DNA from 4 places in the Streptomyces sp. NPDC026206 genome. Region 1 is predicted to be linked to each of the others. Evidence: riboswitches for the same ligand, from Rfam matches in the RefSeq annotation. Region 1 holds a riboswitch; each other region holds the start of a gene.
The links. A riboswitch is a leader RNA that binds a small molecule or an ion and turns the genes downstream of it on or off. The one in region 1 is predicted to bind cyclic di-AMP.
Positions count from the first base shown of each region.

Region 2: it holds a riboswitch for cyclic di-AMP, as region 1 does, so the genes downstream of both, AB0F13_RS18070 (C40 family peptidase) here and AB0F13_RS13080 (C40 family peptidase) in region 1, are expected to answer to the same signal.
Region 3: it holds a riboswitch for cyclic di-AMP, as region 1 does, so the genes downstream of both, AB0F13_RS09860 (transglycosylase family protein) here and AB0F13_RS13080 (C40 family peptidase) in region 1, are expected to answer to the same signal.
Region 4: it holds a riboswitch for cyclic di-AMP, as region 1 does, so the genes downstream of both, AB0F13_RS06455 (peptidoglycan DD-metalloendopeptidase family protein) here and AB0F13_RS13080 (C40 family peptidase) in region 1, are expected to answer to the same signal.

Region 1 is NZ_JBEZYL010000007.1:76,873-79,064, forward strand. It holds gene AB0F13_RS13075 (ATP-binding protein) at 112-540, shown strand; gene AB0F13_RS13080 (C40 family peptidase) at 756-1,244, opposite strand; cyclic di-AMP (ydaO/yuaA leader) riboswitch at 1,248-1,455, opposite strand; gene AB0F13_RS13085 (hypothetical protein) at 1,740-2,048, opposite strand; gene AB0F13_RS13090 (ATP-dependent Clp protease proteolytic subunit) at 2,057-2,192, opposite strand, start outside.
Region 2 is NZ_JBEZYL010000011.1:214,810-217,001, reverse strand. It holds gene AB0F13_RS18075 (endo alpha-1,4 polygalactosaminidase) at 29-769, shown strand; cyclic di-AMP (ydaO/yuaA leader) riboswitch at 1,016-1,167, shown strand; gene AB0F13_RS18070 (C40 family peptidase) at 1,171-1,644, shown strand; gene AB0F13_RS18065 (hypothetical protein) at 2,160-2,192, shown strand, end outside.
Region 3 is NZ_JBEZYL010000004.1:314,802-316,993, forward strand. It holds gene AB0F13_RS09855 (transglycosylase family protein) at 1-772, shown strand, start outside; cyclic di-AMP (ydaO/yuaA leader) riboswitch at 1,067-1,214, shown strand; gene AB0F13_RS09860 (transglycosylase family protein) at 1,219-1,977, shown strand.
Region 4 is NZ_JBEZYL010000003.1:33,656-35,847, reverse strand. It holds gene AB0F13_RS06460 (DEAD/DEAH box helicase) at 1-330, shown strand, start outside; cyclic di-AMP (ydaO/yuaA leader) riboswitch at 730-900, shown strand; gene AB0F13_RS06455 (peptidoglycan DD-metalloendopeptidase family protein) at 912-2,186, shown strand.

The DNA.
Region 1 (2,192 bases):
ATCGGGGCCGTGAACAGTGGCACTGTGTCGCGAAGAGCCGTCGGAGGCTGCTCTCGACTTCACCGCACGCCGCGCGTCGGAGTCCGGCCCCGGTGGGAAAGGGACAGCGCCATGGCAGACCGCCAGGAAGCAACCGTCACTCTGCCGAGCAGCCCCGCCTCGGTCTCCGCGGCCCGCCGCTATGTCATGGACGTGCTCACGGAATGGGGCCTGCCGGCCGGCACGGAGGCCGCCGATGCCGTCCGGCTGATCGTCTCGGAGCTGGCCACCAACGCCGTGCAGCACACCCAGGGCCAGTCACCCACCTTCACGGTGGACGTCCGTATGGACCGGGGCGAGCAACTGCGGATCGGGGTCACGGACAGCCACCCGTGCCGCCCCCGGCGACTGCCCGCCACCGTCCAGCGGGACAACGGGCGCGGCCTGGTCATCATCCGCTGCCTCACCGCCGAGCGCGGCGGCAGGCTCTGCATCACGCCGACCGCCGACGGCGGCAAGACGGTGTGGATCCGCCTGCCCTGGACGGCATCCGTCCGCTGACGGACGGCGTGGAGGCCGGGCGGGGTTCCGCCCGGCCCGGCGCTCTCGTGAAGCGCGCTCCTGAACCGGTGGGTTCACAGGTGCCGCGGGTGCCGCTGGGGCACCGGAGGGCAGCAGGGTCCGCTGCCACGGAAGGGGCGCTCAGCGCATCGTGTGCGACGCGGTCGCGTCCGGCGCGGTCGGTGTGGTGCCGGCGCGCCGGCCCCGCGGGCGGCTCAGCCGTTCACGCGGCCGTAGGAGACGTTACGGCTCCAGATGCGCTCCAGGCGGACGACCGAGCCGGTCTTGGGGGCGTGCCAGATCTTGTTGTTCCCGGCGTATATCCCCACGTGGTAGACGCCGCCCCGGCCGTGGAAGAACACCAGGTCACCTTGGGTGCGCGAGAGGCCGGGGATGTGCCGGGTGCGGTTGTACTGGTCCTGCGCGGTCCGGGGCAGCTCTTTGCCGGCGCGCTTGAAGGAGTACTGGGTCAGGCCCGAGCAGTCGAAGCGGAACGGCCCCGTCGCGCCCCACTGATAGGGGGAGCCCGCCTTTGAAGCGGCGATCTGCAGGGCTGCGTTGGAGATGGTTGCGGCTTCCGCGTCGGTCGCGCCGCCCGGTACCAGCACCGTGGCACCGACGGCCGCCAGAGTCAGGGCGGATTTCACGGACAGGGGTACGGACCCTGCCCTGGACAGCATTGAGGGACGTTTGTGCGCGCCCATGCCAAACCCTTCGTCAGCCGCCTGTGAAGGATGACCTGTCGGGTTCGGGCAGGCGAAGAATGCCCGGCCGCGTGAGCGGCTTCACCCCAAGGGACGTAAGGGAGTCGGCTTGCCCTCCCGCCGTCCCGCCGTGCTCGGGTCCTCCATCCCTGCCGGTGCACTCATGTCGACCAGTCGTCCCGGCGGCGGCAGGGTTCGGCGTCCGCCCGGACCGCCCCGCCGCGGTGGCGGGGTCTTGTCGTCGGACGGATCTTGGCGCAGTCGCGACGCGGAAGCCGAGCAGATCCGGTGTTATGTGAGCCTCGTCACCTCTGGGCAATTCGGGTGGACGCGCGGCGATTTGACGGTCGCGACCTTCCCCTGGTGAGTCCGTCACCTGCGGTGCGGCGATCTCCGCGAGCGCCGAGTGCGCGCACTGCCCGGGGTGATCACTGCGCGACGTCTACGAACGCATCCGCCGTCTGAAGGAGATCGGGGGGAGAATGTTTCCGCTCCTCAGTTCGGCGGCTTCGGCGGCAACGTGACCCGCATCGCCCGGCGTTCGCCGTCCAGGACCTGCATCGCTCGTGCCAGCGTCCCCGCGCATATCTCGCGTTCGCCGCGTTCGTGCATGACCGTCAGCGCGTCGCGCAGCCCCGCGGCGGCGAGCGCGAGCGTCTGCGCGGCTCGTAGCGCGCCGTACGTGTCATGCGCGCGAGCCGGGTTGATCCGGCCGAGGAGATCCAGTACTTCCAGATAGCGGTCGACCACCTCACCCTCGGCGCGGGTCAGGGCGGGCAGCGGCGTCAGTTCCGGCGGCCACATCGCGCCACTCACCTCGCCCCGGCCGACGGGCCCTGGAGCCGGCGGTCGGTGACGACCGCGTCGGCCAGGCCGTAGGCCACCGTGGCCCCGGCGTCGAGGAAGGTGTCACGCTCGATGTCGCGCCGCACCCGCTCCGCCTCCTGT
Region 2 (2,192 bases), on a different contig from region 1:
GCCCTCCGGGGACCGCCCCTCGGACCGGATGACGGCGACGCCGGACGGCGGCCCGCCACCGGCCTCGCGCCGCTGGCAGCCCCGGCCGGGCATTCCCTGGCAGTGGCAGCTCGGCGGGAAGGTCGACACGTCCGTGGACGTGCCCGTCTACGACATCGACGGTTTCGAGAACTCCGCGGAGACGGTGGCGGAACTGCACTCCCGGGGCCGCAAGGTGATCTGTTACATCAACGCCGGGGCATGGGAGGACTTCCGGCCCGACCGGTCGGAATTCCCCGGGTCGCTGCTGGGGAAGAACAACAAGGGCTGGGACGGCGAGAAATGGCTGGACATCCGCCGCCTCGACGCCCTGCGGCCGATCATGGCGGCCCGCATCGACATGTGCCGGCAGAAGGGTTTCGACGCGGTGGAACCCGATCTGACCGAGGGTTTCCGCAACCGCACCGGATTTCCGCTCTCACCGGCCGATCAGCTGGCCTTCAACCGGATGCTGGTGAAACTGGCTCATGACCGGGGCCTGGCCATCGGTTTGAAGAATGATCTCGAACAGATTCCGGAGCTCGTGCGGGACTTCGACTTCGCGGTCAACGAACAGTGCGCGCAGTACGGGGAGTGCGAGAAGCTCACGCCGTTCGTGAAGCAGAACAAAGCGGTCTTCCATGTCGAATACGACCTGTCGCCGGGGGAGTTCTGCGGCACGGCCGGGCGGCTGGGCCTGAGTTCGATGAAGAAGAGGCTGGAGCTGGACGCCTGGCGCCACCCGTGTTGAACGGGGCCGCGGTAGTTGATTCCCGTGTGCTTCAAGTCCCCTGCGGGGCAAGGGTTTAGGCGCAGATGGCGGGTGAGGGAGGCGTTATGGTTCCCTGTTTGCTTCTGAAGTGAAGAAGTTCACAGATGACCGTTTGGGCGCCGAATCTGAGCGATTGATGGTGCAGGATCTCTCACCGAACACAAGATCCCGTCACCGAGGCGGGCGACCCGGGCGGACGCCGAGTCCTGCCGCCGCACCGGGTGCGGAATCGATTCGACGAATCGGCAGGAGCGGGAGACCCAAGCGGTACGAACCACGAACGCGGTGGTTCTTGGGGTGAAGCCACAACGTGGCCGGGCAACTTCGCAGCCCGAACCCGACAGGTCATCTTTCGTAGGCGGATGCCGAAGGGCTTTGGCATGTCTGCGATGCCTCGCATAACCGCACTCACTTCCCGGGCCGCCACCGCGTCGGCCCTCACCGCCGCCACCCTCGCGGCATCGGTGCTCGTCCCCGGCCTCGCCCCCGGCGCACAGGCGGCGACCGTGGGCGAACAGGCACTGAAGGTCGCGGCCTCCAAGCAGGGCTCCCCCTACCAGTACGGCGCCACGGGCCCCAACCGGTTCGACTGCTCGGGCCTGACGCTCTACTCGTTCAAGAAGGCCGGCAAGACCCTCCCACGCACGGCCCAGAGCCAGTACAACTCCACCCGGCACCTCTCCGGCGGCTCCCGGCAGACCGGCGACCTCGTCTTCTTCCACTCGGGCAGCAACGTCTACCACGTGGGGATCTACGCGGGTAGCAACAAGATCTGGCACGCGCCGAAGCCGGGCGCCTCCGTCCGGCTGGAGAAGATCTGGAGCAACAGCGTCTGGTACGGGCGCGTCAACTAGGACGACCAGGACGACGCCCGGCCGGCCGGGCCCCCTTGTCCCCGCTCGCCGGACGGGCCCACAATCAGCCCGTCCGGCACATCGGGGCCGGGAGGTCCGGGGCGACGCCCCGCCCGGCTCGGCGCCGCGCCCACCGCGGCCCCCCTCGCCGCGATCGCGCCCCGGCGACTGGCCGACGAGGTGGACGCCCTCATGGCCGCCCTGCCCGCCCACGAGGACCGCTGGGGCCGGCTCGCCCGCTCGGGCGCCCCCTTCTGCCCGGTCGTCGACGGCGGCGACCTCGTACCGGACGTGCCCTGGCGCACCCTGCGCGACGGCCGGGCGGGCGACATCGACCTGCTGACCGGTAACAGCCGCGACGAGTTACGGCCGTTCCTGGCGCTCTCCGGCACCCTGGAGAAGATCACCGAGGACGACGCCACCCGGGTGCTGCGGGCCTTCGCCCCCCGGCCCGACGGCGAGCGGGCCTACCGCGCCGCCCACCCCGGCGCGTCCGCTGCCGCCCTTACGAGACCGTGTTCGCCGACGCGCTGTTCCGCGTCCCCTCC
Region 3 (2,192 bases), on a different contig from region 1:
CCCCCGCCCCGACCTCGCCAGCAGGGCCCAGCAGATAGCCGTCGCCGAACGGATCCTGGCCGCCCAGGGCCCCGACGCCTGGCGCAGTTGCGCCGTCAGTTCGGGCCTGTCCAAGGACGCCCCGGCGCCGGACGTGAACCCCGGCCGGATCCAGAGCCCCGAGCCGGAGGCGACCACGCCCGCGCCCGAGCGCACCACCCCCGCCACGCCCGGGCACACGACCCCCGCGCCGGACGACCGTGCCCCCGGCTCCGCCGGGCCCACGCCCGGCGCGTCCCCCTCGCCCGGCACGCCGGCACCCTCCGCCGACCCGTCCGGGATCCCGTCGGCCATCCCGTCCACGGGCTCCTCGGCCCCCGCGAGCGGCACGCCCGGCCAGTCCGGTGACAAGGACCGCAAGGACCCGTCGGCCGAACCCTCCAACGGCCCCGCCACCCCGTCCGGTACGCCCTCGGGCACGCCCGCCGAGCCCGCGCCCGGCGCCACGCCCGCGCCCGGTGACGCGAGCGGGGAGGCCGGTACGGGCAAGCACCGCGCCGAGCCGCCGCGTTCCGGCGAGACGCAGCGCCCCTCGCGCGACGGCGGCGACGGACGCACGGGCGTCCCGGCCGCGGACGGCTACACCGTGCAGCCCGGTGACAACCTGTCAGCCATCGCGCAGGACCACTCGGTCACCGGTGGCTGGCAGACGCTCTATCAGAAGAACGAAAAAGTTGTCGGATCCGATCCGGACCTCATCCAGCCTGGTCAGCGACTCGACGTCCGTAAATAGCAGGGAGGTTCGGGCCGAATGTCCGTTCCAGTCGAAAGTGAGACATGGCTCTCGTTGACTGGACGCTGGACGGGACGCATCCGTTCTCCTCAAACCCCCTCTCACCTGCGGAAACAGGAGGTTCCTGCGGGTAACTTCAAGCAACTGTGGCTGAAAAGTGGGGTTTGAACCCGTCGGCCGCCTGTGTTTAACGTCGTCACCGCTCGTCATCGCGAGCACCGCGGTCGTCACGCCGAATCCTGCCGGCGACCGGGGGAGTCGTCGCGCAAGCGCCGTTGGCAGGAGCGGGGGAACCAAGGTAAGCCGCCGGAACGGCCGACGGTCTCGCGACCGGAGGACGGAACGGCTCGGGGTGAAGCCCGGAGCGCAGCCGCGCACCGGGCCGGGCAAACTCACAGCCCGAACCCGACAGCTCACCTCGTAGGCGTCGGTGAGGAAACCGACTCATGTCCAAGGGCAAGCACCGTCGTCCGTCCAAGGCCGTCCGCATCGTCACGCTCGCCGGCGTCACCGGCGTCGCCGTGGCAGCCCCGCTGATGGTCGCGACCTCCGCCAACGCCGCCTCCGTCTCCACCTGGGACAAGGTCGCCCAGTGCGAGTCCACCGGGAACTGGCACATCAACACCGGCAACGGCTACTACGGTGGCCTGCAGTTCTCGCAGTCCTCCTGGAAGGCCGCCGGCGGCACCCAGTACGCCGCGCGTGCCGACCTCGCCACCAAGGCCCAGCAGATCGCCACCGCCGAGCGCCTCCTGGCCATGCAGGGCCCGGGCGCCTGGGGCTGCGCGGGTGCCGGCGGCCTGAGCTCCGGTGGCGCGAAGGCCGACGTCGACACCTCCGGTTCCGGTTCCGGCGCCGTGTCGAAGAAGTCCTCGAAGTCCTCGCAGTCCGCCCCCGCGAGCGGGAACTCCGCCGGCAGCCGCGCCGACCGTGCCGAGCGCCCCGCCGCGCCCAAGCACGCCAAGCCGGCGCAGGAGTCCGAAGAGGCCCCGGCGGCCCCGAAGCAGAGCGCGCCCAAGCACGCCGCTCCGAAGACCGTCAAGCAGGGCGACGGCGAGTACGAGGTCAAGGAGGGCGACACCCTCGGCTCGATCGCCACGGCCAAGAAGGTCGACGGCGGCTGGCAGAAGCTGTTCGACCGCAACAAGGACATCATCGACAACGCAGATCTGATCTTCCCGGGTCAGAAGCTGCACCTCAGCTGATCACCGGCTGAGCGAGTCCGCTCATCCGCGAGTCCGCTCATCCGCGGGACCGCCCCGCTCCGATGCGTCTTCCCCCCCGAGCCGCATCGGAGCGGGGCTCCGCCGTTTCCCGGGGCACTGCCGGGCGGCGGCCCCGGGCGGCGTTCCCATTGAGCGAACACATCGTCCATTCATCCCGTGATCTCGGCTTTTGTGCCAATTTTCGGTCCGGCAAC
Region 4 (2,192 bases), on a different contig from region 1:
GTCCCGGTCGTCATCACGGCCCCGGCCCCGGCCCAGCCGCAGGGCGCCGCCAAGTCCTCCCGCTCGCGGGGTTCGGGTGCCGGTACGTCCGGTGGCTCGCGCGGCAGCCGCGGCGGCCGCGGCCGTACCCGTACGGAGGCGGCCGGTGGTTCCGCCGCCGGTGGTTCCGGCAGCGGCAACGGTGGCGGGCGCCCCTTCCGCGGCTTCGGCGGCAACGGCGGCGCCGAGGGTTCGCGCCGCTCGGGCGGCACCCGTCCGGGCAACGCCGTCGGCCGCTCGCGCCGCAGCGGCGGTGCCGGTGGCGGCGGCCGCCGCTCCGCCACGTCCTGACGCCGGAGTGAGGCGGGGCGCCGCGACGCCCCGCTAGGTGACACAGATGTAGATGCAGACGGGCTGCCGGGCCCGTACGGCAGCCGATGGCTGCCGGGCCCGGCAGCCCGTCCGCATGTCCGGGGGCTGGTTGCCCGTCCCTCTGCCCTCTCTTGCCGCCGCGCCGACCGCTCCGCCACCGCCCCGCCGTCGTCACCCACACGTTCACCCGGACCGGACCACCACCCCGTACCGTCCGCATTCGGACGAATAACAACTGACGAACGGTCAGCTTCACCGCATCGCAAAATCCGCCCAAGAGGCGTGCAGTTTCACGCTTTCGGCTTGGAAACCGGTAGCCATGTCTATTAACGTTCGATAACGCAGCGCGGTTGTCGCAGCCGCCGCAAGAGGCGGCGCCGCGCGCCTTCGCCGAATCCCGTGGGCGGAACCGGGGAACCATCAACTTTGGGGTGAATCGGACCGCGCGCCGGCCCGTAGGGGACCTTCCTGCTCCGAACCCTCCCTCAGAGCCTGAACGGCCTGGGAGGGACCCCCACGCTGACCCGGTAGGCGAGTGGGAAGGAAAGGAGTGCGCCTCCGTGGCGTCCAACAGGCCTGCGCACGACGACAGTTCGTACGACCCTTCGTACGGCTCTCCGTATGAATCTACGGATGAATCCACGTACGAATCCACGTACGAATCCACGGATGAGACCCCGGCTGACGCTCCGGGTGGCACCGCGTACGCCGCCGCCGGGGAACCCTGGAGCGAGTGGAACCCCACGGAGGACTCCGTGGCGCCGCCCGTCCGCGGCCGGCACCGCGTCGTCAAGCAGCGCGGCGGCACCATGGCCCGCAGCGGCGCGGTGCTGGGCGTCGGTGTCATCGCGGCGGTCGGTGCGGGCGGAATGGCGAGCGCTCAGGACCGTCCGGCGCCGATATCCGTGCCGGACCTGGCGCAGAAGATCCCGGGCGTCGGCTCCCTCATATCCGGCGGCGAGGAGAAGCAGGCCTCCGGCGACGGGGTCTCGGTCCGGGCCGAGGCCGGTGCCCAGGCACCGGTCACTGTGGAAGCCACGCGCAGCACGGCCGACGCGGGCGAGGCGCTGCGTGCCCGCATCCTCCAGCAGGCGGAGCGCCAGCAGAACGCCGCCGACGAGGCCGCACGCGAGAGCGAGGCGCATGCGGCGGCGGAGCAGAAACGGAAGGCCGCGGCGGAGAAGGCCGAGGCGCACGAGGTGCAGGAGGCGCGGGAGTCGGAGAAGGCGCACGAGGCGCAGGAGTCGGAGAAGGCGGCGGCGCAGGCCGCTCAGGCAGCGGCCCCAGCGGCCGGGGCGGCCCCAGCGGCCGGGGCGGCCCGGTCACCCGGACCGGCTGCCGACGAGGGTGCGAAGGCGGAATCGGGCGGGTCCGAGGAGGCCGCCGCCCCCGCGAGGCACTCCGCCCCGGCCTCCGGGAGGGGCGGTTCCGCGCTCACCGGCTCGTTCACCCTCCCCGTGGGCTCGTACACCCTCACCGCGGGCTTCGGGCAGGCCGGGAACATGTGGTCCGCGAACCACACCGGTGAGGACTTCGCCGCCCCGACCGGCACCCCGGTCAAGGCGGTGGGCGGCGGTACGGTCACCCAGGCCGGGTGGGCGGGCGCGTACGGCTACCGGATCGTGCTGACGCTCGGCGACGGAACCGAGATCTGGTACTGCCACCTGTCGTCCATGGTGGTCACGTCCGGGAAGGTCGGTACGGGCACGATCATCGCCCGGGTCGGCGCGACCGGCAATGTCACCGGCCCCCATCTGCACCTGGAGGTGCGGCCGGGCGGCGGCGCGCCCGTCGACCCGCTGTCGTGGCTGCGCGCCAGGGGGCTGCAGCCGTAGGGCCGA